Regions from separate parts of the Paraliobacillus zengyii genome, predicted to be linked through region 2. Evidence: predicted binding sites of a transcription regulator. Region 2 holds the regulator's gene; the other holds the start of a gene.

Region 1 (15,754 bases), 670 kb from region 2:
AAGTCAAGGTCTATTATGGATTGTGAGACTTCCAAGTAATACCGATACTTAAATGCCTGATTCACTCTGCAAAAGTTATAAATAATAAATAAAAAATAATAATCAAACAAAAAGAAGCTCCATATTCGGAACCTCTCTAATTAAACCATCCTTTACGTTTGAACCATGCATACATCGTAATTGACATGGCAGCCATAACAATAAGTACGATAAAATAGCCATATTCCCATTCGAGTTCAGGCATGTTAACAAAGTTCATACCGTAAATTCCAGCGATGAAAGTTAATGGTGCAAATATAGAGGTGATGATGGTTAGGACTTTCATCACTTCATTTGTTTGGTGTGAGTTTAATGACAAATAATTATCACGGATATCGTTAGCCACTTCACGATTCGATCCAACCATTTCCGATAATTTAATCAAATGGTCATAAATATCAGCAAAGTAGACTTTGCGATCGTTAATACCACTTAAATGACTTGAATTTAACATCCGGTAAAACAAATCACGCACAGGATTAATTGTATGTCGTAATTGTAAAAGCTGATGTCTAATATCAAATAATTTATCAAGTAGTGCTGGCATTGCCTCTTGGTTTGAATTATCTTCTACCTTATTAAGCTCATCTTCAATTGCATAAACAATTGGAAAGTACCGATCAACAATTTTATCTAACACTTCATAAAATACGCGATAGGGATCCCACAACTCTAAATCATGTTTCTTTATATACAATAAACGTTTCCAAACGCTTTCGATTTCAGTGGAAGCTTGTTTATGAAAAGTGACAATATAATTAGGATTAAGGAAAAAATCGTGTTCTAATTGTATTAAATCGTCTGGTTGAAGCGCATGCATAATGAAAAAACTAAAATCATCATAATAATCTAACTTGGCACGTTGTAAGTTTTGGAGACAATCTTCAACTGCTAGTGGATGAAAGTCTAAACTATCGTGCAAATAATGCACTTCTTTATCACTAGGTTGATCAAAGTCAATCCAATACCATTTGTAGGCTTCTTGTTTAAGTGCATCAAGGCTGTTCAGTTGCACTAATTCATTATTGTTATTTATAGCTAGAATATGTATCATCGACTATCACCTCTTCAAATAGTCTAGTATAGCTATTAAAAATAAACAAGTAATCAAGTAATCAAGTAATCAAGTAATCAGAAAAATTATAATATAGTAAGTATTACCTTATTAGTGCGCGGACTGTTTCTTGTTCTTTATGTAGGCATCATAGGAGTTCATAAATTGATAGTAATCATAGTCTGACATAATAATTTTTATCCCATACGTGTAATCAGCTGGTTCGTGCGCTTGTTCTTTCCAAATCACTTCACCAAAAATGTGATTGGTTGGTGCGAACAATCGTAAATTTATTACTATATGATCCCCAACTGAGAATGCAGTGGTAGTAGAAAAGCGTAACCCTTTGACACTTAGTTCATGTAAACGGATCTGACTACTTGTTTTATTGATACTTTCACAATTCATTACTTTAAATGTAGCTTCTGTTTCGGGAGAATCTGCAAAATGCGCACGTGCATGGTCTCTAGACAATGTGTTCACTCCTTTTTTGTATTTTCAGTAATGTTTTTAGACTACCGATAAACCGCTGTAAAGTCAATGAAAACAAGCAAAAATTAACATAAAACAACCTAAAAGTGACATATTCACTAATTATAATAACTATTAGCTAGTAAATAGTAATAATACAAGATAATGTGCTTATATGCATGTTATGATGAAATGACAATTAGTTAATAAAATGAGGGGGGAAAAACCATGTCTGATTTATATGTCTTTCTAGTATTAGCGATTATTATTGTGATAAGTGCAGTTTACACAAGATTGAGAAAAAAAGTGGGTTCAAGTTATGTCCAACAAAAGTTACAGGCGTTAAATGAGAACGAATACAAGATAGTCTCAGCTGTTCAACTACCAGAAGCGGAACGACTTGATCATGTGGTCATTTCGATATACGGAGTCTTTTTGATTAAAAGAGAAAATTATGATGGCTCTATTTATGGAAAGGAAACAGATGAAGAATGGCTTTTTCAAGTGAAAAAGAAACAGACACCATTCATTAATCCATTAAGAGCTAACGAACAAAGAAAGCAGCACGTAGCAGAATTTTTGCAATTAAATGAGAAGTACATAACGACTATTGTTGCCTTTTCGAACAAAGCTATTCTAGCAATTGATCCAAGTCTAATGAAGAATAAAACCGTCGTCTTGTATGATGATATCGTTGCAAGTATTGAGACGTATAAAACGCCACGCTTAAGTAAGGAAAACGTAACAAAACTAACGGAGAAACTGCAAACACTAGAAAAGGCTCACTCAAAGTGAAGCCTTTTCTAATGGAACATCTATTTTATGCAAATCAATAATGCGTTGATTACTACTGCCTCGAAAGGATAGTGTTAAGTCTTTTTTAGCTAAGATAAACGGCCCATCCACTAGTACGTCACAATAGGAAAGTAGCTCGCGTTGATGGACATCTTCTGCATCTATCAGCTGTTCGAGAGTATAACCGCTATATGCCCAGATATGTTTTCCTAAATCTTTCAATCGCTTTGCAACCTCTGCAACTTCTTTTGCTTGAAAAAAAGGCTCCCCACCTGATAAGGTCACATCTGTTAAAGGATTACTAGCGACCTCTTGGACGACTTCTTCTACGGACATCTCAATACCATTACGAATGTTCCAACTAGCAGGGTTATGACACCCTGGGCAGAAGTGAGGACAGCCTGCGAAAAAAATAACTGTCCGCAACCCTTCGCCATCGACAACGGAATCATGAATAATATTCATTACCCTCATTGCTTTGTATCCTTACTGCTTGTTTGGTGTTTGACACGTTGGCTTTCCTCTGCGCGTTTGGCAGAGTTCCACTTCTTCATGTCTCCAACAAGATAACCTGTGATTCGTCTGATCCGTTCGACTTTTTCTTGATCGTTATTATGACACTTAGGGCATTCGTTATCGATGATACCGGTATAGCCACAGCATGTACAACGGTCGACAGGGTGATTAATCGATCCGTAGCCAAAGTCATTCATTGACATCGTTTTAATCAGTGTATCAAGTGCTTTGGTGTTTTTTGAGACATCGCCATCACATTCAATATAGGAAATATGGCCACCATTACATAACTTGTGAAAAGCGCCTTCCTTTTTAATCTTATCAAATGCTCTTATTTTATAATAAACAGGTACGTGATAAGAATTTGTATAATAGTTACGATCAGTTACCCGAGGGATTTTACCGAATACAGCTTGATCATTTTTAGTGAACTTTCCTGACAAACCTTCAGCTGGTGTTGCGATTAACGAGAAATTTAAGTCATAACGCTCTGCAGCTAGATCAACGAACATACGCATATGTTCAACAATACGGTAGCCTAATTGATAGGCTTCATCAGACTCGCCGTGATGTTCACCTGTAAGTGCGACAAGTGCTTCAGCCAAACCAATAAAACCGATACTTAATGTGCCATGTTTTAAAACATCTGTTAACTGGTCACTTGCTTCTAACTGATCACTATCTTTCCAAACTTGTTGTCCGTAGAGAAAGGAGAAATGTTGTGCTTGTTTTTTTGCTTGAAACTGATAACGCTCGAGTAATTGTTTAATCGCAAGTGTCATATAATGATCAAGCTTTTCAAAAAATGCAGTTTCACTAGTTGTTAATAAAGCCATTTTCACTAAATTAAGCGAAGTAAACGATAAATTGCCACGTTGTACACCCGTCTCGTCTCCATGTCGATTAGCCATCACCCGTGTTCGACAGCCCATATAGGCTACTTCTGATTCAGGCGAACCGTCATAATAGGGATAATTAAATGTGGAATCGATAAAGCTAAAGTTTGGAAACAAACGTTTAGCAGTCGTTTCAAGTGCTAATTGATACAAGTCATAATTTGGCTCATCCGGTTCAAAATTAACACCTTTCTTCATTTTGAAAATTTGAATCGGAAAGATAGGTGTTTCTCCGTTACCAAGTCCTGCTTTTGTTGCGAGCAAGATATTCTTCATTACTAAACGACCTTCCATAGAAGTGTCCGTTCCATAATTAATTGATACGAATGGTACCTGGCCACCACCACGCGAGTGCATGGAATTGCAATTGTGGACAAAAGCTTCACAAGCTTGGTAAACATCACGATCAGTTTCATGCCATGCAATAGTTGCAATTTCTATACTTGTATAACGTGTCACATAGTTCGTCAAACGCTTTTTATGCTTTAAAAACGTTTTATATACATATGGTGCAAGATCAAAATCAAACATAGGGTAACTTTGTCCACCATGTTGCATGTTTTGATTAGATTGAAAAATAATAGACGCTAAAGCCATCGCACTTCCGATATCATTTGGTTCACGCATATAGCCATGTCCAGTATTAAAACCATCTTTTAAAATCTTACCAAGTGGAATCTGACAGCAAGTTGTCGTACCAGTTGGCATGAAATCTAGATCATGTGGATGGATGAAATTGTCTGCAATTGCTTGGCTGACATCCGTGCTTAACATTTTTTGTTTGGCATAATGTTTTGCTGCTTCTGATCCGAATTTCGACATCTGTCCCATCGGTGATTGGCCATCGACATTGGCATTCTCTTGGATAAGATCTTGATTACTTGCATAAACAATGTCGTCTAACGACTGTAATAGCATGTCTTCTGTTTCTATATGTGTGTGCATAGTTTATCACTCCGATTACAATATATTGTATTTATATACTGAAATAATCTATATATAGTACATATGAAATAGTTTAGCACGAAGATAGAACAGAAAACTGTGCGATATATCACAGTAGAAATTTTTTATCTTATAAAATAGAAAGAACGGATCCAGTGGCTAACTGAATCCGTTCCGATAAAGAAGGTGTGCTTATTGCTGTACAAATGTTTGACAATCAGTTTCTCTTTGGTTTGCAGCACTTTTACCATGATGGCTTACTACATAGATAGCTTCTGCGCTGCAATGATTCCCTTTCGCCCAGTACTTGCAATTGTGCACTTCACATAGAACATCTTTAGCCAATGCGCCCACCTCCTATGACAGTAGTTTATCAAGAACCATCAAAAATAATCCGTGTTAGTTATTGACAACTAAATCCTAAAATCCGTAAAAACTGTTTTCCAATTCATACAAAATACTATCGCCAATAATCAATAAAATGATCGCCATTGCAACATATGTTAGAACAACGCCGTAAAAAACATCAAGCCCACCTGTAGCAGGTGCTTTCTCTTTAATCGAAAAAACAGTCGCGAAACTCGCTATACTAGCAAGACTCATCGAAAGGATTAGTAAAATAATGCTGAAATCTTCAACACCTAAAATGGTGAATAAAACAGCAGCTAAAGCTGTCACTGTTGGTAAAACCATCAATATACCAAAACGAGTCATAACATTTAGAAAGGAAACGTCTGCTTTCATTAACTTTGCAACACCATATTTAACCGCAAGTAATAGCGCGAAAAAGATAATAAAAATAAAGAATGGCTTCACTACCATTTCAACAAATGGCGGTCTAAAATAAGATGATAAGCTAATATAAGAAAATAACGGAATCAGTAAAGAAAATAAAATCAGCGTAATCAGACCGTTTATTTTATTAGTTGGACCTGCATGTTTACTTGCCGCAAAAGGATTTGCTAATGCACTAGGAATGAAGTGCCAATATTGTTTGCTAATATCTTTTCCTTGCTGGACATAATCGGTTGTCTGACTAGGTGCTGTTCCTGTTGATTGTACAGGCTCTGTATCAGTGTTTTCCGTTTGTATGTGATCTATTTTCACCCCACAGTTTGTACAGAACTTTGCGTCTGACTCTAGTGGTGCTTGACAATTTGGACAATTCATTTTCATTTCCCCTTAGTTATAATTAATTTGTTTCAACAACACGTTCGACTGTGTTTTCATCATTAAATGACCAAAGGCCAGCATAATCAGCTACTAACCAGCTAGCTTCATCGGCTTGATATACGAATGTGATTTCCCATTCATTAATCTCCTCGGCGGTATCTATCTCTTCATCGTCTACATAGTAGGTTGCTGCATCATCGTAATAAAACGCAGCATTTACACTTAATTCATATGTATCGTCTGTTTGATACAAGTAGAAACTATCTAAATCAACAACAGCTTTTTTATATGTGCCAGTCCAACGCTCGTCCCAATCTTCCATATAGCTGTAGTTGCTATATGCTTCTTCCGTTATAAATGCATCTGTTGCTGTCGTGAATAAAGACGCATCCATTGCTTCACCAGCTAGCGCATAATCTTGTCCAAATGCATGGATGGTGTTAATGATATCTGTCTGCATTTCTTCATTAAAAGGATTAGGCACAGCTAAATCAATATAAGCATAATCAATTGGTGTTTTTTCAGTTGTTACATCTCCCCATGGGAAAGTCAAGACAGCGTGAGCTTCCACTGAACCATCTACTGAAACGGGACCAAAATCTTCGTCTTCTGAAATGTCTAGTTCGGTATCATTAACGAAGTAGCTAATTGAATCAGCGATTGAAGCGTATTCTGTGTTAAAAGAAACATATTCCCCGTAAAGTGAAAGATCAACGTATTGATCTTGATGATAAGGCTCTAGTAACTCAATGGTAGACTCATTCTCCAAAACAGTATAGTCATTGCTATAACTCGAACGTAACGTATATACGCCAGGTAAAACTGGTCCATACTCTTTTGTGAATTGATCTGCATCACTAGTTGCAATTTCCTCTTCTCCAAGAAAAAGTTTTGCATCAGTCATGTTCGTACCAACTTGAAAATAAAACGGCATCACTTCGATAAAATAGTTATCATAGATAAGAGCGGTCTTTCCTTCTTTTTCAAGTGAAAAAATAGTACTTGATTCTATTGTTTCACCTTGTTCGTAAGCATCTGCCTGTGATTCCAGTTCGTTAATAAAATATTGTTGGGCAGAAGGTGTTTCAGCGATCAACGTTAATAGTTCAGAAACTTTCTCTTCCGTGATATCTAACCGTTCATCACTTGTTTGTAGCATACTTGCAATTGTTTTTGCATCTTCTTCATGTAACGCTGTTTCAAACTTTTCGATGATGCGGTTCTTATCCGTCATATTCGCGCCGACTTGATGGCCCCCGATTAAAAGAACAAGTAAAGCAAGTACACTAATCGCGATTACTTTTTGCTTTTTAGTCGCTTGTCTTATCTTAGTTCCCCATGACGATCGAGCAGGTAGTTGTTTACTAACTTGCGGCTGTGTTTGTGTTCCGCATGCTGAACAAAACTGTGCATCATTTTTAAGCGCATGCCCGCATTCTTTGCAGTAATTCATCGTTGTCATCCTTTCATAATAAGATTGTCATACCAATTTTTAATTATAGCGTAAATAGGTAAAAGTCACCATAAGAATTTGTCGGGATTTGCTGAATTATGGAATAAACTTACGCTGAAAAATTGTCGGCTAATAGAAAAGGATATGTTAAGATAGACTCACACATGAAGGAGGGGTTTAGAAGATGGAACAAGCGGAAAGCGAGCAAATATTGCAAGCATTAGCAAAGTTAGCTGAAGTCGTGCCCACGGAAAGCGAAGTATATTTCCAGAGCGGTATGTCGCGTTAACATTATGTATCACGTACGTAAAATGTATCGTAATCTTGCTTTCGGAAGGAGCACGAAGTCAAATTTAACTCTGCGAAAGTTGCGCTTAATATATTTAAAAAACACAAAAAAAAGACCTCACACATCGTGAGATCCTCTTAACCTTTAATAAAAACGTTTAAATCCTTCAAAGTGGCTTGACCAATAAGAATTGTCTAGGCTTGAAATCTGAACACCACTTGATCCAGCATGAATGAAGCTGTTGTCTCCAACATAGATACCAAGATGGGAAATTCCTTTACGGTACGTATTCTCAAAAAAGACTAAGTCACCTAATTGAGGTGTATTCACATAATAAGAACGGTTATAATAGCCATCACTTGATAATCTACTAATTTCTTTACCTGCTTTATTATACGTATGATAGATAAAACCACTACAATCAAAGCCAGCACTAGGATTTGATCCACCGAATAAATAGGACGTACCTAAGTATGATTTTGCTTGTTCTAAAAGCTTTGTGACATCATAATCAACTGTTTTAGATGCAGTCTCAGAAGCGGAAGAAGAACTCGCAGATTCTGTCTTTGTCGCTGTTGTTCCGATAGAAAGAACTTGTCCAACACGAATAATATCAGAACTTAAGTTGTTTTGCTTTTTCAACTCAGTAATTGAGACGCTATACTTTTGCCCAATCTTCCACAAAGAATCACCAGATTTAACAGTGTACTTTGTTGCGGATGTTGTTTTAGAAGCTGTCTCTGTTGTTGCCGTTTTAGTATCTGTAGTTGTTGATGTTGATGTGGAAGCAGATGAAGAATTAGAGACTGTTAATACATCATTCGGATAGATCAACGTTGAATCAAGGTCATTCCATTTCATTAAATTACTTAAGGAAATACCATGAGCAGATGCTATTTTACTCAAAGAGTCACCTGATTTAACCTTATAAGTTGTAGCTTTTGAAGTTGTTGTAGATGTTGTCTTCTTTTCAGTTGTTGCTGTATTTGTCGTACTTGTTGTAGCTTTTGTTGTTTCTAACTTTTGGTTGGGAAAGATTATCGAACTTGATAGTTTGTTAATATCTAATAACTGTGTGACAGTTGTTTTATTTTTTTGTGCAATGGACCATAAAGAGTCACCTTTTTGAACGGTGTATGTTGCGGCGTCAGCAGTTGTTGCTGTGAAAGCAGTAGCGATAACTGCACCTGCAGAAAGACTTATCAATGTTTTTTTCACTATTTCACTCTCCTCTTTAAGTTGACTTGTACGCGTTTGTCTACTTTTGTATAGTATAGCATGAAGCGGTAAATTTTAGGGCTTATTTTGGTAGTTTTATGAATGCACTGTAATCCAGTTACTAGAAGGAGCAGGCCTACCTAAGAAGAAACCTTGTGCATAAGGTATATCTAACTGCTGTGCCATCTCCATTTCTGCTTTTGTTTCGATACCTTCTAATATCAAATCAACATTATTTTCATGACAATAGTGAAGAAAGAAGCGGACGAGGTCTTGTTTCTTTTTGGAAATGTCGAGTTGATCTGAGAATAAACGATCAAGCTTAATATAATCTGGCTCCATTTTAATGAGCATATCGAAGTTTGCATAGCCTTTTCCAACATCATCGAGCGCAATTGCAAATCCTTGTTGTTTAAGTGATTGAAGGTGCTGAAGAAAATTGTCGGGGTGTTCAATTAACTCAGATTCAGAAACTTCGAGTGCCATTTTGCTACTAGTTAGTGCTAGTTCTGTAGTTAATTGATCTAGAAATCTATTAAAATTCGGATGAGAAATAGTCGATGGAAAAACATTAATAAATAGTAACTGCCCCGTCTTAGAAAAGTCTGTTTCCTGATAGGTAAATAAGGCGTTATGAATTGAACGTGTATCTAAATCATAGAGTCTATTCGCTTTTTTTGCCGCTAGGAAGGCTTGTTCAGGATTTTGATAAACATTTGAACGTAGCAATATTTCATTACCAATCTTTTTCAAACCTTTCACATCAAAGATAGGTTGAAAAAAATGATGGAATTGTTCTTCTTCGATAAATTGATCAATTAACATAGGTACGCGCTCCTTTTCTTTTAGTATCTGCTGATAATAGCGGATATTTCATGTAGTTGGTTCACAGATATGTATGTTTAGTGGTTATGTAGCTTAAGGATTCGTTGCGCTCTCGATTCGTTAACCTAGTAGTTATCAATAACGTTTTATATAAAAATGCGTTTACATATTATTGGTTTATATTATACCAAAATCCGCCAAAAAACCAACTGTTTCGTCAAATAAATATCATTTTACCTATTATACACTATTACATGTTAGTAAATTATAACTAATGACATAAAAACAGGTTCCGCATAAGCGAAACCAGTCATCTATCGATCTATTATTCTTTAAAAGTACCTTCATAAACGGTTTCACTTAACGGGCGTCTTGGAGAAGGTGTTTCTCTTTCTTGCAAGACAGCAGATAGCGCTTCTTTCTCGCCTTGATAGCCAAGCGCGATGACAGCATGAAGATCATAAGTAGCGGGGATACCCAATACTTCACGTGCTTTCTCTTTATCAAAACCACCCATTGCATGTGTACTAAGGCCATTTTCCGCTGCTTGTAAAGCTAAGTAGCCCCAAGCTGTCCCGGCATCAAAAGTATGTGCCCCACCTGTTTGGTCTGAAAGTAATAAAATTAGAACTGGAGCTTGCTCACACCATGTTCGATTTCCATCCATGATAAAACGATGAAATTTCGCACGATCAGCGTCATTCCGTGCAATAATAAAGCGCCATGGTTGACTATTACCGCTTGACGGTGCCCAACGTGCAGCCTCTAATGTGCTGTAGAGTAGTTCTTCAGGTACCTCTTTATCTAAGAAAGAACGTGGTGACCACCTGTTAACAAACTGCGGGTGAATTGGATAATCAGCTTTGCGAGAGTTTTCGATTGACATTATTTATTCCTCCTAGTGTTACGCATCTGTTCAAAATTATAGAACAAATTGGAAACAGGAGCAACTTCTAAAGCTTTTCTATATAATAGGTAGAGAGTAAACTAAACCGTTTCTTACATAATAAAAATAATATGTAAAGGACCCTCATAAGAATAAATTTGGCAATATTTTTTATAGATGAATTTATAATAATAGTCCCAATTTGACAAATAGATATGATATAATTCCTTTTGTTACTTATTTCATAAAAATAATACATGATTATAATAAGCTTCAGGGGGATCATATCTATGGAAGAAACTATATCATTGAAAGAAATATTCGAGGTGCTGAAAAAGCGCTTAGTACTGATCATTATGCTTACCTTAGGAGCTGCACTTGTTAGTGGTTTTGTTAGTTACTTTCTCTTAACTCCTACCTATCAATCTACTTCTCAATTCATTGTAAATCAAAAATCAAGCGAAGACGATAGCGTCGATGTGAATGAAATTCGTTCGAATGTTGAAATTATTAGTACGTATAACGTTATTATTAAAAGCTCACGAATCTTAGATCAAGTAGTGGAAGAATTAGATTTAACCATTTCAGCTGGTACATTAAGTGAAAAGATCAGCGTAGCAAATGAAGATAGTTCACAAGTTGTGACTGTAACTGCGACTGACCCGGATCCAGAGATGGCAACGGCTATTGCAAACCAAACAGTAGAAATCTTTGAAAGTGATATTTTTGATTTAATGAATGTGGATAATGTTAGTGTATTATCAGAAGCGACAACTGCTGCAGATCCACAACCTGTTAGTCCGAATCCACCACTTAATATCGCAATCGCACTTGTCCTTGGTGCAATGGTTGGTGTGGGATTAGCCTTTCTGCTTGAATACTTGGATAACACGATTAAGACAGAAGAAGATATTGAGCACAAACTCGACTTGCCAGTGCTAGGTGTGATCTCACATATTACTGAAAGTGATCTAGCATCAACACATTACCCAACACAGGGCTCAGCGCGTAATCGAGAGAGGGGGAATTTCGGTGGCAAAACAAAGAAAACTAGCTAAAAATAATGTGATACGTCATTTGATTACAAAGTTGAATCCGCGTTCACCTATTTCAGAGCAATACCGAACGATTCGTACGAACTTACAATTCTCAGCAGTTGATGGCGAAATGAAAACGATGCTTGTTACATCTTCTGGACCCTCTGAAGGAAAGTCGTCAACCGTTGCAAACTTGGCAATTGTATTTGCCCAACAAGAGAAGAAAATCTTACTGGTTGACGCGGACTTGCGTAAGCCAACTGTACATTATACTTTCCGTGTCGACAATCGCAGAGGCTTAAGTAGTGTATTAGTAGGAGAAACAACGTTAGATGAAGCAATAGAAAAAAGCGACACGCCAGATTTGGATATTCTAACATGTGGTCCAATTCCACCGAATCCATCAGAATTACTTGGTTCACGAGCAATGGAGAAATTGATTCATGATGCTTCAGAACATTATGATTTGATAATATTTGATACACCACCTGTTCTTGCTGTAACAGACGCACAAATCTTAGCGAATATTTGTGATGGTGCATTGCTTGTTGTACGTAGTAAGCAAACAGAATATGAAGCTGCGCAAAAGGCACGTGAATTATTAGATCCAGCAAAGGCAAAATTACTTGGTGTTATTCTTAATGACAAAGAAATGAAAAAAGGAAGTAACTATTACTATTACGGTGGTAATTAACCTGTAACCTGTCACAATCTTGTGACAGGTTTTTTCTTTACATAAAAGTAAATTTATAGAAATCGACAAACACTCCTATCCATCGACATGGTGACTTGTGTTACGATTAGGCATAAAGTAATAGATTTAATTCAATGGGAGATGGGTAATATGATAGATATACATAGTTATATTTTACCTGGAGTTGATGGTGGAACAAAACACATGCAAGAAAGTATTGCAATTGCTAAAGCCGCTGTAGCACAAGGAATAGACACTATTATTGCAACACCAAAATATAAGGACGGGCACCACGATAACTTAAAGCAGGAGATTATCCAACAAGTGGCTATCCTTAACCAAAGACTGCAAGAAGAAGAAATAGCTTTAACAGTCCTACCTGGACAAGAGATTCGTGTTTATGGTGATATGCTTGTTAATTTCGAGAAAGATCATTTATTGTCTTTAAATGAAACGACAGAATACATATTAATTGAATTACCTAAAGACCATTTTCCATCTTATATAACTCAACTGTTTTATGATATGCAGATAAAGGGTATAAAACCGATTATTTCACATCCAGAAACGAATCCAATCATTCGAGAAGATCCAGACCTTCTATATAACTTAGTTAAAAAGGGTGCACTAACACAACTAGCAAGCGCTAGTATAGTCGGTAAAAACTCGAAAAAAGAGCAAAAATTTGCGATGCAACTGATTGAATCTAATCTTGCTCATTTTATCGGTTCAGAAGTGCGATCTTCTAAAAAATATATATTTCAGGATGCAATAATGAAAATAACCAAACAATTTGGGGATGAAAAGGCTTTTTATTTTATTGAGAACGCGGTCAGTTTAATAGAAGGTCATGAAGTAATGACTGACGAGCCATTACATATCAAGAAAAAAGGGTTAGGTATATTTAGAAAGTCGTAAGCATACCTTAGCAAAGTACATGCCACGAAAAGAGATTCTAAGCCATATAGGTTTAGGATCTTTTTGTGCACTACATTTTTCGTGGGAAATTCTCCAATCTATTACTTTAGTTATATGTATTCCTGACTATAGTCTGGTAAAACTAGTATATAGAGTTGATGATAAAGCTTCATTACACAGACTGACAGTATATTCTCAGAAAAGTTAAGCCAATCGATATAAAGTGACAAAGCTTCTAATCCATTGACACATGCTAGTGTGCTAACCTAATTGAAATAACCCTAAATCGAGATAGGAGATGTTCATATGATCGATATAAACTGCCACATCTTACCTGGAATAGATAATGGACCGAAACATATTGAAGAGAGCGTAGCTATTGCTAAAACTGCTTTAGCACAGGGGATTGAAACAATAGTCGCAACCCCAAAACATATGAATGGACAATACCATAATTTCAAACAACAGATTATCCAACAAGTAGACACACTTAATCAAAGACTTCAAGAAGAACAACTAGCGTTAACCGTGCTACCAGGACAAGAGATAAGAATATATGGCGAAATGATTGAAAGCTTAGAGAAGGATCACTTACTTACTATAAATGAAACACCGGGATATTTGTTAATGGACTTGCCGAGCAATCACATTCCAGCTTATATGATGCAGCTTATCTTTAATTTGCAAATAAAAGGATACAAGCCAATCATTGCACACCCAGAAACGAATCCTTTTATCAGAGAAGATCCCGATCTGTTATATGAACTAGTAAAACAAGGAGCACTTGTTCAATTAGCAACTGACAGTATTATAGGTAAAAATTCACGAAAAACACAAAAATTCACACTGGAAATTATGAAAGCTAGATTAGCACATTTTATTGGCTCAGAAGCGAGTAAAGCTTCAGGTTATTCATATCAAGAAGCTTTAAGAAAAGTACGGAAACATTTTGGGAATGAGATGACTTATTTGTTTTATGAAAATGCCATGTATTTGACCAAAGGTGAGGCAGTTATTACCGAAGAACCAGTCCGGATGAAAAAGAAACGTTTGGATTTCTTGAATAAATAACGGTATAGTTATTTAAGATGACCAATAGTAATATAAATGCAGACTCTATTTCAATAGCGAGTAAAAACCTTCTACTTTAAGTGGAAGGTTTTTCTGTTTAATCAACATTTTTAGATAGCCACAAACATTAACAGAAATTCACAATGCAAACTATAGGAAAAGGCTTATTATTAACGCGAATATGTTGTATACTTGACGAAAGATAAGCTTTTGATTACAGCTCATTAAGAATTACTGGAAAAAAAGTAGTTCAATATACATGCGTGTTAGGTCACAGAATTAAAAGGTATAGTTAAAAAGTCACAAATTTCGACAATCATTTTATAGGAAAACGTTACAAAACGTATTTCATTTTCATAATTCGACTGTTATACTGTAAATATTGTTTTGGAAGATTAATTTCTATAATAGAAAGAGGTTGGAGCATTATGATCGACATTCATTGTCATATATTACCGAATATCGATGATGGGGCGAAACATTTGGAAGATAGTGTTGCAATGGCAAAAGCTGCAGTAGCACAAGGTATCGATACGATTATTGCTACACCACATCATAAGAACGGTAGCTATAACAATACCAAGTCAACTATTCTACCTCTTGTTGAGCTAGTAAATGCTAGATTAGAAGAAGAAGAGGTACCATTAACTGTTTTACCAGGACAAGAAACACGTATTTATGGAGAAATGGTTGAAGACTATGATCTTGGAAAAATACTACCCTTAAATCAAACGAGCGACTATCTATTTGTCGAACTCCCTTCCAATTCTGTACCGCGTTTTACCAATCAACTTCTATTTGATATGCAAGTGCATGATTTAAAACCGATTATCGTGCACCCAGAAAGAAACAAAGCGATTATGGAACATCCGAATTTGTTATTTGAAATGGTTCGAAATGGTGCATTAACCCAAGTTACCGCTGCAAGTGTCGCAGGTAAGTTTGGGAAAAAGATCAAAAGCTTTAGTCTAGATTTAATTGAAGCAAACTTAACCCATTTTATTGCATCAGATGCACATAACATCACAACAAGAGGTTTTCGTAATCAAGAAGCGAATACAGTAATCAAAGACACATTTGGTCATGCGATGCTGTATTATTTTATGGAAAATGCACAATATATTGTAGAGAATCAAACCGTAATCGGACAAGAACCAGAACGAATAAAAAAGAAAAAGTTTATGGGTCTCTTTTAAGAAATTAGTAGATCCGAAATGACACTAAATTATAGAACGCAGTAAGGGAGATAACACTAATGAAAAAAGTAAGAAAAGCAATTATACCAGCAGCAGGATTAGGAACTCGTTTCTTGCCAGCGACGAAAGCAATGCCAAAAGAAATGTTACCAATTGTTGATAAACCAACGATTCAATATATCGTTGAAGAAGCGGTTGCTTCAGGTATTGAAGATATCATTATCGTTTCGGGTAAAGGGAAACGTGCAATTGAAGACCACTTTGACAATTCGCCTGAA
Region 2 (15,754 bases):
TTATTCTTTCTGCGGTAGGAATCGGTGTAGCCACCAGTTTGTTCTTATCACTAGGCTTAAAAAGTGGTGTTATTCTATCAGGATGGAAAGGGTTGCATCGTTTTAGTTTTTTACCGGGTATAATATTAATTATCATAGGTATTGTCAAAATGATAGGATGAAACCAATATAAACTGTAGAAAAAGATTTGGTACAGGTAAAACAAGAGACAAGGGTGAAAAATAGCGATGACTAAAATAATCGGATTAACTGGAGGAATAGCTTCAGGTAAAAGTACAGTAGCTAATTTATTTCGGGAAAAACAGATACCAATAATTGATGCAGATGTCATTGCGAAAGAAGTTGTTGAGCCTGGAAAAGAAGCCTATTTTAAAATAGGTGAAGCGTTTGGTGATAATATTTTACAGATTGATCGTGCCATTGATCGGAAAAAACTTGGTCATATTGTTTTTCAAGATAAAATTGCACGTGAGAAATTAAATGCAATTGTTCATCCCTATGTTAAAGATGAAATATTTAAACAAAAAAATACTTATATAAATACGAATGAGAAAATAATCGTTTTAGATATACCGTTATTATTTGAAAATAAGTTGACCTCTCTTGTTGATCAAGTTTGGCTTGTTTTCGTTAATGAGTCCATACAATTAACTAGATTAATGAAACGCAATGGTTTATCAGAACGTGATGCTAAGAGTAGAATAAACGCACAAATTCCGTTAAAACAAAAGGCTGAAAATGCAGATGTTATTATTAATAATAATGGGTCAATAGAAGATACAAAAGAGCAATTCGAACAGTATATAAATCAAGTATAAACATATAAACCTGTCTACTCAATTTGAGAAGATAGGTTTTATTTTGTAGTTTTAGGGAAAAATATAATATGTCTACAAATTTATTTTTGTAAAAAAATCTTGCCAAACTTTTAAAAAACAGATATAATTCGTTTGCGTGTGCTTATGAGAAATAACACATCCTAAATATGTTATACTAACAGCAAAGCTTTTAAATAGGTGCATTAATGAATGCTTAAAGGGTTAGGATCTCTTTGGACTAACTTTCCCCCGTGGCAGCTCATCCAAGTTTATTTAAAAGGTATTGATTAATAAATAAGGGGGAATTATCGAATGGATACAATGGGTAGACATGTTATTGCTGAAATGTGGGATTGTAATATAGATACTTTAAATGATATGGGACAAATTGAGAAGATCTTTGTTGACGCAGCTTTAAAAGCAGGTGCAGAAATAAGAGAAGTTGCTTTTCATAAGTTTGCTCCACATGGTGTAAGTGGTGTAGTAATTATTTCTGAATCACACTTAACGATTCACAGTTTTCCAGAACATGGTTATGCAAGTATTGATGTATTTACATGCGGTGATATTATTGATCCAAATGTAGCATGTGATTATATTTCAGAAGCCTTGGAATCTGGTAATTGTGAAAAAGTTGAATTGCCACGTGGTATGGGTCCAATTCAAGTACCTAAATATAATGCGCTTTAAATAATTTGATTTGCAGCCCCTTTGCTGGAATAAACAGTAAAAGGGGTTTTTTATCTAATTATCCAAAAAATTAAACGCTTTGATATCGTTTTCTTATAGGAAACATGTTAGAATAATCTTAGAAGTATATAATATGTAACTAAAGATATTGAGGTGCGGTATATGGCTATTAAAGAATCAATTGATAAATTCTTTAACAATCACTCGGAAACGAAAGACAAACATTGGGACAAACAATTACAAACACGCTATTTCAAAACTACAAAAGATAGAGCTTTTAAGATAGTAGAAGAATATTTTAAGAGTAAGAAGGGTTGCGAAATAATTGCAATATCGGATGAACATGGTGAAATTAGCTGTAACCTTAAAGGTGGCAAAAAAGTCTTTATTACAGCAACCATTATCATGGTGAAACCATTTCGAACAGCGATTGATTTTTCAGTTACAACAGAGTCAGTTTTCCCTTTTGATTTAGGATATAGCCATAAGTTAGTCCCGAAACTTTATGATGACCTAAAAAAGGAAATGACGCTTGTTGATTAAACTTGCATACAAAGATAGAGGGAATAAATGATAGGAATGATAACAGATGCGGTGCCCGAATTGTCAATATAAAAACACAAGAGTATTGGATTCAAGGCCAATTGAAGAAGGACGTGCGATTAGAAGAAGACGTGAATGTGAAGAATGTGACTTCCGTTTTACAACTTTTGAGCGTATTGAAGAAGTTCCTTTAATTGTTGTTAAAAAAGAGGGAATTAGAGAAGAATTCAGTAGGGAAAAATTACTGCGTGGCTTGATTAAAGCTTGTGAGAAGCGACCCGTTGCACTTCAACAATTGGAACAGTTAACAATGGAAGTGGAGGACGAATTACGGAGTCGTGGTACTGCAGAAGTGCAAAGTCAAGAAGTTGGCGAATTAATTATGGATCAGCTCTCATCAATTGATGAGGTTGCCTATGTGCGATTTGCATCTGTTTATCGTCAATTTAAAGATATTAGTGTGTTCCTAGATGAATTAAAGGATTTAATAAAAAATTCAGATGATAAATAAATCAAGATTATAGATGAGCCAAGAGGCTCTTTTTTTCTTTAAATAGAAGGACAGGGGGGAGAAATAATGCAACAACACATTGGGAAGTTACTGCCAGGTCATGGGTATGTGATAACATCCGAACAACAACAACTTACGCAAGCACACCTTCTGGCTTTAATGCAATTATATCAACCGTTAGTTGGCATTCATGCCGTTTCACTCTACTTAACATTGTCTAGTCAATATCTTAGTTCATCTAATCCTGATGACGTTCAGACACATCATATGTTGATGCAGTATTTAAATATCCCTCTTCCTCAAATTTATGAAGCAAGACAAAAATTAGAGGCAATCGGTATATTACAAACTTTTAAATATGATGATGAAAACCAGACTAAATTCACATATAAATTATTGACACCTTGTTCACCAGGTTTATTTTTCGAGAATGGTATGCTGTCACAGTTGTTGTACCATCAACTTGGAACCGATAAATATGATCAGTTATATGATATATTTAAAGAGAATAAAGTGACAACAAATAATAAAGGCGTTAATGTCACTGCCCACTTTACTGATGTTTTTAGTAGTAAGGAAACAAACACAAAATTGGAAGTATCAGATGGTTCATCTATAGACGAAGAAAATGACGGCCCAATGATTGGCAATCAAACAATAGATATGGATTGGTTGGCACAATTATTGAAGCAGCGCATGTTGCCTACTAATCAAATTCTAACTGCAACGAATATAAAATTAATAGAGCAAATGAGCGTATTATATCATTTAACTAATTTAGAGATTGAAAAAGCATTGTTGTGGGCTATTACAGATGAGAATAGCTTGAATCATAAAGAATTTAAAACTGCTTGTATGGATTTATCAGAAAGTATGCAAGCTCAACCAAAACAAGCAAAAAATTTAGTTAATCAGAAAACAACTTATACAAAAAATACAGACGAGCCAAAAAGTAAACAAGATCAATTTATGCAAATGTTAGAAGAAAGAACACCAAAACAGTTATTAGAAGACTTATCTAGTGGAAATCATGCTTCTCAACAAGATTTAAAAATAGTTGCTGATATTATGTCATTACATGGCATTACACCTGGTGTCATGAACGTACTCATTCATTATGTATTACTTAAAACAGATATGAAGTTAACAAAATCATATGTAGAAAAAATAGCTAGCCATTGGGCTAGAAAAAACGTAAAAACAGTTAGACAAGCTATTACACTAGCAAAATCGGAACATAACAAGTACCAAGAATGGGGAAATAATAAAAAATCTTATTATAAACCAACTGGGAAAAAAGAGGTTGTTCCCGATTGGTTTAAGGAACAAAAGCAAACACAAGCTGCTAAAGAAAAAGAAAAAACGGTAACTAATAGAGAGCAAAACGAAGATGTTAGTGAACTGTTACGAAAATATAAAGAACAAAAATCAAATCATTCTTAAGGGTGGTGCACATGGAACCAATTCAAACTTCATTAAAAAAATGGATGAGAGAAAATCAGTCTTTTCAAAGCTTTTATAAGGAAATGAAGCAAGAGGTTTTACAAGATACTGAAATCAAACAGCTGTTAGAAAATCATCCGCTTTTATCTGATAAAGATATTGAAAGACAATTAATGAAACTATATGAATATCATTCTCAAAATAAAGATTGTGCTAATTGCCCAACAAATGGTTGTAAGAATAATGTATTGCCAGGATATAAACCTAGGATTGAAATTGAGGGTAAAGAAATCCGTTTATTTTATGAAAAATGTAAATACACCATACAGCAAGAAGAACAAAGAAGAAAATCGTCATTAATTAAAAGCTTATATATGCCAAAAGATATCCTTCAAGCATCAATTTCAAAATTAGATGATCAAGATGAAAAGCGACATAAAGCAATTAGAGAAGTTGTGACGTATATTAGCAAAATCGGTAGTGAATTACCTGAAAAAGGATTGTACTTTTATGGTCCATTTGGAGTAGGCAAAACATACTTTTTAGGTGCCATTGCAAATGAATTAGCTGAAAAAAATATTGCTTCCATGTTAATTTATATGCCAGAATTTGTTCGCGAAATCAAGTCGTCATTCAAAGATGATTCATTAAATGAGAAAGTTGAAAAGTTTAAAAAGGTACCAGTACTTATGATAGATGATATTGGTGCTGAATCAATTTCCTCTTGGTTTCGTGATGAAATTTTAGGATCGATACTACAATATCGTATGATGGAACGGTTACCAGTATTTTTTAGTTCGAATTTTAGTTTAGCTCAATTAGAAAAGCATTTAGCAACATCAACTAAGGGAGATATCGAGGAACTTAAGGCAGGCAGAATCATAGAACGAATTAAGCAAGTAAGTAAGGAAGTTGCGATCTTCTCTGAGAATCGTAGAGGAGAATAACCTGCTTCTGGATAAATAGATAAAAAAGATCGAGTTGGATTATTATCCTTCTCGATCTTTTTTATAAAATCTAATTTGTTAGGAAGTGGGATATGAATGTAGTAATTAGTGAGCAATAGCCCAAAAAATAGTACTTCATAAAGTTACAGAAAACAAATCGGTGGAATAAAGCTGAATTATATTTTTATATGGTAAAAAAAGCATGTTTTCTTCACTTGTCCCATATAATGTAACAGTTTGATTGTGATGAGGATGATGGACATGTTAAATGTGTACATGGAAAAAGCGCAAGATGCAAAACTGTTTAGTGAGAAGCTAGGTTATTATGAATTTGATTGGAGTTTGAAACAAAAAGGAGGGTATTATTTTGAGATAAAGAAGCAGTTTTCTTTTCAAAAGCATGATAATGCAATTGCACTCTTATTAATGGAACTATGGATGACACATACCAAAAAAACGCAGATTTCAGAAATAATTCGTTATAATTATTACTATCAGAATGAGGAAGAAATTAACCATATCTTAAAAATTACAATGGATATGATTTTAGGGGATGAGCTCACTTTTTTCACAGCTTCAAATGAAATAAAAACGACAATTAGTGAATGGTTTAGTGAGTACACAATAGACGGTGTATTAGACTATGAGGCTTGTGTAGAAGCTAATCAACTTGCAGCTGATACTATTTTATTAGAACTTGTTGGAAGAGCAATTGATGAATGGAAGCAAGAAGAAGAATACCAAGACTTTGTAAATGCTATTCGTGAATATGTAGCAAACAGTTCGTTTAAATGTGAAAATATCTATATGGTACAAGGAAAAAATGATTTTTTGTTTTACAGAGAAGATGGACACTTATACACTACCAAAGAATTAAAAATAAAAATTAAGCAGGAACCAATGTATATCGTTGGTTTAGATGAAAATGAATTAAACTTAACACCTATATTAGCTCTAAAGCCGAAGTCTATTTTTATTTATGGTGATGATCCATCAGAGGGTAAAACTGTCTCATTAATAAATATATTTGAAGAACAGGTTACTTTTAAACCATTAAATCAATTTCCGTTCGCAATTGTTTAAATTTTAGATACACGCTTGATTTTTTCTACGGATAGCTTTATAATACAAGTCATATTAAGAAGCATAAAAGTGTTGATGAGGACTTGATTTTGTAAGGCGTTCTATAGAGAGGGAAGTATTAGCTGTGAGCTTCCTGTTCAGTCTACAATAATTACCACCTTTGAACTCTGGATTTGAAAGCTACAATAGCGATTAGAAAACAGCGTATTCTCTACGTTACAGAGCAATGAAGCTGAATCGAGCGTGTTTAGATTCGGAAATTAGGGTGGAACCACGAGCTAACGCTTGTCCCTTTGCTATATAGGCAGAGGGACAAGCGTTTTTTATATGTGATTTTTTAATTACGCGCTCTGCTTCCATTTTGTTTATTTTATATAAGGAGTGAGTTACATGTCAGATCAATTAGTTATTACTTTTCCTGATGGAGCGAACAAGGAGTTTCCTCAAGGTACAACAGGAGAAGATATTGCACAATCAATATCACCAGGTTTACGAAAACAAGCATTAGCTGTTACTTTAGATGGCATATTCTATGATTTACGTACACCACTGCCAAAAGATGGTGAAATCGCAATTATTACGAATAAACAGGATGAAGGTATAGAAATTATGCGTCATTCAAGTGCACATGTAATGGCACAAGCAATTAAGAGGTTATATGGAGAGGACGTTAAATTGGGCGTTGGACCGACTATTGAAGATGGTTTTTATTATGACATCGATATGGAACAGTCTCTTACACCAGAAGATTTACCGAAAATTGAAAAGGAAATGCAACGAATTATTGATGAAAATGTAGAATTCGTTCGTGTTGAAGTCTCACGTGATGAAGCAAAAAAACGTTTTGAAGCAATTGGTGATAACTTAAAGTTAGAATTGCTGGATGCTATTCCAGAAGATGAGACAGTAACAATCTACGAACAAGGTGAATTTTTTGACTTATGTCGTGGTGTTCACGTTCCTTCAACTAGTAAAATTAAAGTCTTTCAGTTATTGAGCATTTCAGGTGCTTATTGGCGTGGTGATAGCAACAATAAGATGTTGCAACGTATTTACGGAACAGCATTTGCTAAAAAAACAGATTTAGACGATTATTTACGTTTTCGTGAAGAAGCAAAAGAACGTGATCATCGTAAGTTAGGAAAAGAATTAGATTTATTTACAGTTTCTCAAAAAGTAGGACAAGGTTTACCTCTATGGCTACCTAAAGGTGCAACGATCCGCCGTACAATAGAACGCTATATTGTTGATCTAGAGGAACGTCTTGGCTATGACCATGTATATACACCTATCCTTGGTAATGTTGAATTATATAAAACTAGTGGTCACTGGGAGCATTATAAAGATGACAACTTCCCAATACTTGAAATGGATAACGAAGATTTAATGTTACGTCCGATGAACTGTCCGCACCATATGATGGTATATAAAAATCAACTATATAGCTATCGTAATTTGCCAGTTCGTATTGCAGAATTAGGAATGATGCATCGTCACGAGATGTCTGGAGCATTAGCTGGTTTACAACGTGTTCGTGCTATGACGTTAAATGATGCACACATTTTTGCACGTCCTGATCAGCTAAAAGAAGAATTTATTCGTGTAGTTGAGTTGGTACAAAATGTTTATAAAGACTTCGGTATCGATGACTACTATTTCCGCTTATCTTATCGTGACCCGGAAGATAAAGAAAAATATATTGATAATGATGAAATGTGGAATAAGGCTCAATCACTTTTAAAGGAAACAATGGAAGACATGAATTTAGAATTTGTTGAGGCAGAAGGCGAAGCGGCATTTTATGGTCCGAAATTAGATGTACAAGTAAAAACAGCTTTAGGTAAAGATGAGACATTGTCAACTGTTCAATTGGACTTCCATCTTCCAGAGCGTTTTGACTTAACTTATATTGGCGAAGATGGTAAGGAACATCGTCCTGTTGTTATTCACCGTGGTGTCGTATCGACAATGGAACGTTTCGTAGCATTTTTAATTGAAGAATATAAAGGTGCTTTTCCAACGTGGCTTTCACCTATACAAGCAAGAATTGTACCAGTGTCTGCTTCCGTGCACGCTGACTATGCTAAGAAAGTAGAAGAGACATTACGTTTTGCTGGTATTCGTGTGGAAGTAGATGAACGTGATGAAAAAATTGGTTATAAGATACGTGAAGCACAAACGCAAAAGATTCCTTTCGCACTAGTTGTTGGTGACAAGGAAATGACAGATAACGCAGTCAATGTGAGGCGATACGGTGAGCAAGATTCAGAAACAATAGGTTTAGAAGATTTTATCAAAGTGATAAAATTAGAGATTGAAAATAAAGTATTGCATAATAAGTAAAATAGGGTTACATTTAAGACAGATGTCATTTTGGCATCTGTCTTTTGTCTTATAAAGAGCACTTAGTGATAATAAAAGAATTGACAGTATTATAATAGCATGTTATGATTTTATAAGTGAAATTGAATATGATCTTAAAGACAAGTAGAGGCACCCGCTTCTCGCCTGATTGACGCATGTAATATGTATGCAGTTTCCAGGTTACCATTCTGATTATTAAACAGAAGATGTGTGTGGGTGCAGTGTGTACCGACACTTTTTTTATGCATATAATTAACTAGCTTGTCAAAATGGCTGTTGGTAAAGGTCAAGATTACTTTTTAAATAACAGTAATCGATCATAGATCATGACGCTTTTAAAAATTCACGGAGGTGGCTGATTATTAGCAAAGATATGAATGTCAATGAGAAAATTAGAGCACGTGAAGTGCGACTCATTGATTCTAATGGGGATCAACTTGGAGTTAAATCTCGTCAAGAAGCATTGGAAATTGCTCAAACAAGAGAATTAGACCTTGTTCTTGTTGCACCGACAGCAAAACCGCCGGTGTGTAGAATAATGGACTTTGGTAAATTTCGTTTTGAACAACAGAAAAAAGAAAAAGAAGCCCGTAAGAAACAGAAAATCATTAATCTTAAGGAAGTACGTCTAAGTCCTGGAATTGAAGAACATGATTTTAATACGAAGCTTCGCAATGCTAGAAAGTTTCTTGATAAAGGTGACAAGGTTAAAGTTTCGATTCGTTTCCGCGGACGTGCGATCACCCATAAAGAATTAGGACAGAAAGTTTTAGTACGCATGGCTGAAGAGTGTAAAGATCTTTCCACAATTGAGCAAAGACCAAAAATGGAAGGTCGCAGCATGTTCTTAACGCTTGCACCAGTTAACGAAAAATAAGAATTAGCTTAAATGTTATGAAGGAGGAACTAATCATGCCAAAAATGAAAACACATAAAGGCTCACAAAAACGTTTCAAAAGAACAGGTTCTGGAAAATTAAAACGTTCACACGCATATACAAGTCACTTGTTTGCTAACAAGTCACAAAAACAAAAACGTAAATTACGTAAAAGCTCGGTTGTTTCTGCCGGCGATTACAAACGCATCAAACAAATGGTACCATACAAATAAAAAAATGGAATTCGTTGATATATCTAGGAGGGAATTACAATGGCACGTGTTAAAGGTGGAACAGTTACACGCAAGCGTCGCAAACGCATACTAAAACTTGCAAAAGGATATTATGGTTCGAAACATGCGCTATTTAAAGTAGCAAAACAACAAGTATGGAAATCAGGTCAGTACGCTTATCGTGACCGCAGAAACAAGAAGCGTGACTTCCGTAAATTATGGATTACACGTATCAATGCTGCTGCACGTTTAAATGACCTTTCATATAGTCGTTTAATGCACGGTTTAAAATTAGCAGGTATCGAAGTAAACCGTAAAATGCTTGCTGAATTAGCAGTTAGTGATGAAAAAGCTTTCACACAAATCGCTGATCAAGCAAAATCTGCTTTAAAATAATTTTACTACAAGAAGAACTGTTTTCTCATCGTGAGAAAGTAGTTCTTCTTTTTATTAGATACGTTTAGCAATCTTTTTGTTTTAAAACAAATCATCTCATCGAAAACATGTGTTGTTCCCATAGGACAAGGAATGCTTCTAGGGGTTCACATCGCAAGAAAATCGGTTTTTATTTTCGAGTAGTCTCAACCATTTGCTTCCTTCGCTAGATAGCATGATTTTTCACAGTGCATATTGTTGTTAATTACTACCTAACTAGTTTATCAAGTGAAATTGGCGACACTCCTGCAGGAACAGCACATGTTTTCGATGGGATGAGTAATCGCAATCCCACGGGCTGAAGATCCACTCGGAAACGTTCTTAGTTTCCGAGTTAGCTGAAGCCGTGCCTGCGGAAAGGGAGTCAATTTCACTTGATAAGCGGCTCTGGGAATCCTGTTATGTCGCAGTTGATGATAACTTGATAACTTCGGTGACAATAGGTGTCTGCGTATAGGGTTGTGTTATAGTTTAGTGGAAAACAGTCTTTCATTTAAAGTATTAGATAGATAAAAATAGGAAGAGGGGAAATAATGGAGTATATTATCATTTATATTTGTTTGATTAATTTAATTGCTTTTATATTAATGGGTTTAGATAAGCGTAGGGCAAAAAGAGGAAAATGGCGTATCCCTGAAAATACATTGTGGATTAGTGCAGTACTAGGTGGAGCATTTGGTAGTATCATAGGTATGAAACTTTTTCATCATAAAACAAAGCATAAAACGTTTACGATTGGCATGCCCATGGTTATTATTCTACATATAAGCGTTATAAGTTTTATTTATTTTAATAAATAAAACTGTCATAATAGCTCGTCTATTGTCATATAGTTAATAGTGTAGACACATCTAGAGGGGGCTGACTATGGAATACATCAGTGTTTACGTTATGACAGTTGTACAAACTGGAGGGGTTTTTGCTCCACTATTGTTTATTACTTTGCATTTATTACGGCCACTGTTGTTTCTACCAGTCGTTTTTTTATGCATAACAGGTGGGATATTATTTGGTGTTATTCCAGGCATCATTTACTCAGTGATAGGGATCACACTATCTAGCTTTGTTTTTTATAAGATGACCAAACGTATGCCAGCTACACTAGATCGATTTATTCGGATGAAACATAAATTAATAGGAGACCATCCGAATTTCACAACAGGACAAATTGCAATATTACGTCTTATTCCGTTCATTCACTTTCATCTACTATCATTATGTATTTTAGAAATATCCTCACACTTAAAGGATTATATGCGAACGTCTTTTGTATCGAATGTACCACTTGCCGTTGTTTATACTTCTATAGGAAGATCAATTACAAACTTTTCCCCGTTAGTTGCAGGTAGTATAATACTTTGTATTCTACCGTTTTTATACATTTTAAGAAGAAAAGAGATACGTATAGGTTGGCAAGACTTTTTTAACGTAAAGTCATCAAATGCCGGTATATAAAAATGAAACGAGTGTAAGTTACACTCGTTTCATTTTTTTATAAGTAATAAATTATCAATAGGATGCTTCCATTCTATAGATGCGTATGGATAGTGAATTAAGATCTCTTCTTCAAGAAAATACAAATCATTCCGTTCTAATCCTTTTAACTCATCCGGGTTGCATGTAGATACACTAATATTAATCACATCAAAGGAGTTTTCTGTTGTACCAAGATATTTTTCCCCTTCAAATAAAATCCCTTTATATGTTATTAAAAAATTTTTTTTAATATTAGAGGATTCATCAAGAAAATAGAATGTCTTCTTATTCCTTGCAACTTCTAGCTTTCGTTTTGGATTATTAATATATTGATATAGAGTGTAGAATAAAAAGACAAGAGCGACGACTATTAAGAAACGAAATAAAAAAACTACAATCATCTTCACCGACTCCTTGTTAAAACAGGTCTAAGTATATCTACGAATGATCCTGCTATTAGGTTTCACTTTTTTCATGTTATACTAAATGTTGTTCAAATATAGGTTATACATAGGAGAGATTTTTTATGGATTGGCAAAAATTATTTACTATGCAAGAACAACTTGATACTTATATTCAAACAAATCATCAGATAAATGCAAATGATTTGTTTGATAAGAAAGTATTAGCGTTGTTGGTTGAAGTCGGAGAATTAGCTAATGAGACCCGCTGTTTTAAATTTTGGAGTACTAAAGCGCCAAGTGAGAGGTCCGTTATTTTGGAAGAATATGTTGATGGTATTCATTTTATATTATCCATCGGAATTGACTTAGGTTACACGAAAGAAACGTTTGAAGTTGAACCGATAAAAGGTGATGCAACAGTACTGTTTAATCTAGTTTATGAGAAGATTAATCAGTTAAAGAAAGATCCAACAATGCTACATTACAAAGCATTATTTGCTACTTTTTTACGTTTAGGAGAAGTGCTTGATTTTCAAGAGCAAGATATTCAACAAGCCTATTTCGAAAAAAATAAAGTTAATTTCACAAGACAAGACGCCAATTATTAAGTAGTAATCTTTGAAGTGAAAGATGGAGAAGTCTATAATAGATGGTATGAAAAAGGGAGGAAGTACATAATGGCAAAATTAAATGAAAAATTAACAATGCTTAAAGAATTAACAGATGCTAAAGGAATCTCGGGTAATGAAAGAGAAGCGAGAGAGGTTATGAAAAAGTATATCTCACCATTTGCTACCGAAGTTTATACCGACAATTTAGGGAGTTTGATCGCTAAAAAAGTAGGTCAAGAAAAAGGACCGAAAATTATGATAGCAGGCCACTTAGATGAAGTAGGTTTCATGGTGACTAGAATTGATGACAATGGTTTTGTTTATTTCCAAACAATTGGTGGTTGGTGGGGGCAAGTTATGCTAGCGCAACGCGTAACAATTGTAACTTCACAAGGTGATATAACTGGTATTATTGGTTCTAAACCACCACACATCATGCCTGCAGAAGCCCGTAAAAACCCAGTAGAAATAAAAGATATGTTTATTGATATTGGCGCCACTAGTAAAGAAGAGGCAGAGTCATTTGGTGTACGTCCTGGTGATTCAGCTGTACCATATTTTGAATTCACACAAATGAAAAACGAAAAGTTACTTCTAGCAAAAGCTTGGGATAATCGAATTGGTTGTGCGATTGCTATTGAAGTCTTAAAACATTTACAAGGAGAAGAACATCCAAACGTTGTCTATGGTGTTGGAACAGTGCAAGAAGAAGTGGGATTACGTGGTGCAAAAACAGCGACAAGTACGATAAAACCTGATATTGGTTTTGCTGTTGATGTAGGTATTGCAGGTGACACCCCTGGAATCTCACCTAAAGAAGCAGATAGTAAGATAGGAGAAGGACCTCAGATCGTATTATATGATGCTTCCATGATTTCGCATAAAGGTGTGCGGGACTTTGTTGTTGGAACAGCCGATGAGAAGAACATCCCGTATCAGTATGCAACACTAGCTGCTGGAGGTACTGATTCTGGTTCAATTCACTTAACAGCAAATGGCGTACCTGCTCTTTCTATTGGCATTGCTTCTCGTTATATTCATACACATGCTGCAATTATTCATCAAGATGATTTCGATAATGCAGTGAAATTAATTGTGGAAGTAATTAAAGGTTTAGATACTGCTAAGGTTAAAGAAATAACATTTGGTTAATTGTATGAAAAAAGTGGCGAAGATTATTAGAAAATCTCCGCCACTTTTTTTATTGTTTATGCTAAATAGCTACTCATTACTTTTTTAACATAATTCTGTGTTTCTTTAAAAGGTGGTATACCATCATATTTATCAACGTTACCAGATCCTGCGTTATAAGCAGCTAATGCTAAAGTAGTATCACCATCATAGCGATCAAGCATCTGACTCAAGTACTTGGTACCCCCAAAGATATTTTGCTGCGCGTCAAAAGAATCTGTAACACCCAAACCTTTCGCAGTAGCAGGCATAAGTTGCATATACCCTTGTGCACCTGCACTACTGACAGCATTTTTGTTATAATTTGATTCAGCTTGGATAACGGATTGAATTAGACTCTTATCAACATTATATGTTGATGCAGCTTGTTCAATAATAGAGGTTACGTCGCCTGATATATTTTGCTGGATTGGAGAAATTGTATTATATAGATTGTTGTTCGTTAGTGTATTCGTTTGAATGTTTTCACGAATTGAAGGAGTATCGTCTATTGTGGATGTCAACTCACTCATCATCATTTGGAACATTTCTTCAAACATGGATGAACTAGAAGAATTAGTTGACCCGGATGAGAAATTCGACATGGCTTGTGCCTGCATCATATTTTGTAACAATCTGATATCCATTAATGTACCTCATTTCGTTCTATTATTACTTCTATTTTAACGGATGGGGCCCATTATAGCAATTAGTATTTATTTCATAAAACCAAAAGAAGTTGCTCAAATGAACAACTCCTTTACATGTATACCTATTGTATTTGTTTTACACCTTGTTCTAATAAGTCTAGCATCTCTTTTTGCTCACTTTGATCAGATTGCTGCCAAATTAATTCAAATAATACGCCTAAACCAGGTAACATTTTTTCTTCGCCACTTTGAATGGCATCAACAATTGTTGCTTCTAATTGCGACTTGTCATTATCTGATACATTAGCCAAAATTGCTTTACGTAGATTTAAATCCATACATTCACCCCATTATAATATTTTTTTACTAAGATTAGTTTGACCAGACCTAGTAAAAATATGTATGATAGGAAAGACATTAAATAAAGGATGAATAAAATGATTACATCAGTAAAAAATGAAACAATCAAACAATGGAATAAATTAAAAATCAAGAAACATCGCGAGCTACAGCAACTATTTATAATAGAAGGTTTGCATCTTGTACAAGAAGTACTAAGAAGTGATTGGGATGTGGAAGCTTTAATTCTACAAGATGGAGCTAAAATACCTGAGGAAATTGAGGCATTATCAGATAAAATCACTTATGTTACAGAGAACGTAATGCAACATCTTACAGATACTAAAACACCACAAGGAATTGCGGCAATTGTTCAAATGAAAGAATTAAAAATTGTGAATAATCAAAAGTTGTTATTGTTAGATGCCATTCAAGACCCAGGGAATGTTGGAACAATGATTCGCACAGCAGATGCAGCAGGTTTTGATGCTGTAGTATTAGGAGATGGAACTGTTGATCTTTATAATGATAAAGTTATCCGGGCATCACAAGGCTCACTTTTTCATTTACCAATTGCTAGAAAGAATTTACTTGCATATACGAAGGAATTAAAAAGCCAAAATGTAAGCATTTGGGGTTCAACATTAGAACAAGCAAGTCCAATTCAGGAAATAGCCATTCCAGAACAACTAGCACTAATAGTTGGAAATGAAGGTGCAGGTGTTGATCAGAATTTATTAGAGGTGGCAGATCAGCGTGTACACATACCAATTTATGGCCAAGCAGAGTCTTTAAATGTAAGTGTTGCAACTGGTATCATGCTCTATCAAATTGTCACAACAAAGTAATAACGTTGATTTTTTGAGTTTTAGTTGCATCTTTGTTTGGAATTTTCTATAATAAGATAAGATACATATATATTTACAAGCAAAGAAAGAGTCAGTAGACTTTACAACTATTCGATGATTCAGGGAAAAGGAGCCTTAGACTGTAAGCTTCTTGCATGGAGTAAAGTTGAATTTTCACTCTGGAGCTGACGTTTGGACCTTTATTTATGAAGTAAAAACGTTCCGGAATTAATTCCGTTATCAAGTTAGAGTGGGCAAATAGATATTTGTCAACAAGGGTGGTACCGCGATTCGAAGCCTCGTCCCTTTTAT

What was found. Region 2 encodes NrdR, which represses ribonucleotide reductase genes. Its sites were predicted from a motif close to AACACNATATATNGTGTT; they were not measured.
Region 1: DM447_RS15760 (anaerobic ribonucleoside triphosphate reductase) is a predicted target of NrdR. The motif match lies at 4,731-4,748, and genes of this name have one in related genera.

The regions. Positions count from the first base shown of each region.
Region 1 covers NZ_CP029797.1:3,157,727-3,173,480, reverse strand. Annotated here, with positions in the region: gene corA (magnesium/cobalt transporter CorA) at 137-1,093, opposite strand; gene DM447_RS15775 (hypothetical protein) at 1,205-1,567, opposite strand; gene DM447_RS15770 (nuclease-related domain-containing protein) at 1,793-2,359, shown strand; gene nrdG (anaerobic ribonucleoside-triphosphate reductase activating protein) at 2,351-2,833, opposite strand; gene DM447_RS15760 (anaerobic ribonucleoside triphosphate reductase) at 2,830-4,716, opposite strand; gene DM447_RS15755 (DUF1540 domain-containing protein) at 4,909-5,061, opposite strand; gene DM447_RS15750 (zinc ribbon domain-containing protein) at 5,137-5,886, opposite strand; gene DM447_RS15745 (zinc ribbon domain-containing protein) at 5,909-7,342, opposite strand; gene DM447_RS15740 (C40 family peptidase) at 7,776-8,849, opposite strand; gene DM447_RS15735 (EAL domain-containing protein) at 8,946-9,674, opposite strand; gene DM447_RS15730 (nitroreductase family protein) at 10,000-10,560, opposite strand; gene DM447_RS15725 (YveK family protein) at 10,851-11,618, shown strand; gene DM447_RS15720 (CpsD/CapB family tyrosine-protein kinase) at 11,593-12,291, shown strand; gene DM447_RS15715 (tyrosine-protein phosphatase) at 12,442-13,209, shown strand; gene DM447_RS15710 (tyrosine-protein phosphatase) at 13,516-14,280, shown strand; gene DM447_RS15705 (tyrosine-protein phosphatase) at 14,709-15,476, shown strand; gene galU (UTP--glucose-1-phosphate uridylyltransferase GalU) at 15,536-15,754, shown strand, end outside.
Region 2 covers NZ_CP029797.1:2,488,461-2,504,214, reverse strand. Annotated here, with positions in the region: gene ytaF (sporulation membrane protein YtaF) at 1-161, shown strand, start outside; gene coaE (dephospho-CoA kinase) at 228-818, shown strand; gene speD (adenosylmethionine decarboxylase) at 1,131-1,508, shown strand; gene DM447_RS12780 (cytosolic protein) at 1,671-2,051, shown strand; gene nrdR (transcriptional regulator NrdR) at 2,098-2,562, shown strand; gene DM447_RS12770 (replication initiation and membrane attachment family protein) at 2,629-4,005, shown strand; gene dnaI (primosomal protein DnaI) at 4,017-4,952, shown strand; gene ytxC (sporulation protein YtxC) at 5,214-6,035, shown strand; gene thrS (threonine--tRNA ligase) at 6,426-8,378, shown strand; ribosomal protein L20 leader region at 8,515-8,646, shown strand; gene infC (translation initiation factor IF-3) at 8,773-9,276, shown strand; gene rpmI (50S ribosomal protein L35) at 9,312-9,509, shown strand; gene rplT (50S ribosomal protein L20) at 9,549-9,905, shown strand; gene DM447_RS12735 (DUF1294 domain-containing protein) at 10,478-10,744, shown strand; gene DM447_RS12730 (TVP38/TMEM64 family protein) at 10,812-11,399, shown strand; gene DM447_RS12725 (sigma-w pathway protein ysdB) at 11,429-11,818, opposite strand; gene DM447_RS12720 (dUTP diphosphatase) at 11,947-12,432, shown strand; gene DM447_RS12715 (M42 family metallopeptidase) at 12,502-13,587, shown strand; gene DM447_RS12710 (lytic transglycosylase domain-containing protein) at 13,644-14,252, opposite strand; gene sspI (small acid-soluble spore protein SspI) at 14,378-14,593, opposite strand; gene DM447_RS12700 (TrmH family RNA methyltransferase) at 14,693-15,442, shown strand; T-box leader at 15,516-15,752, shown strand.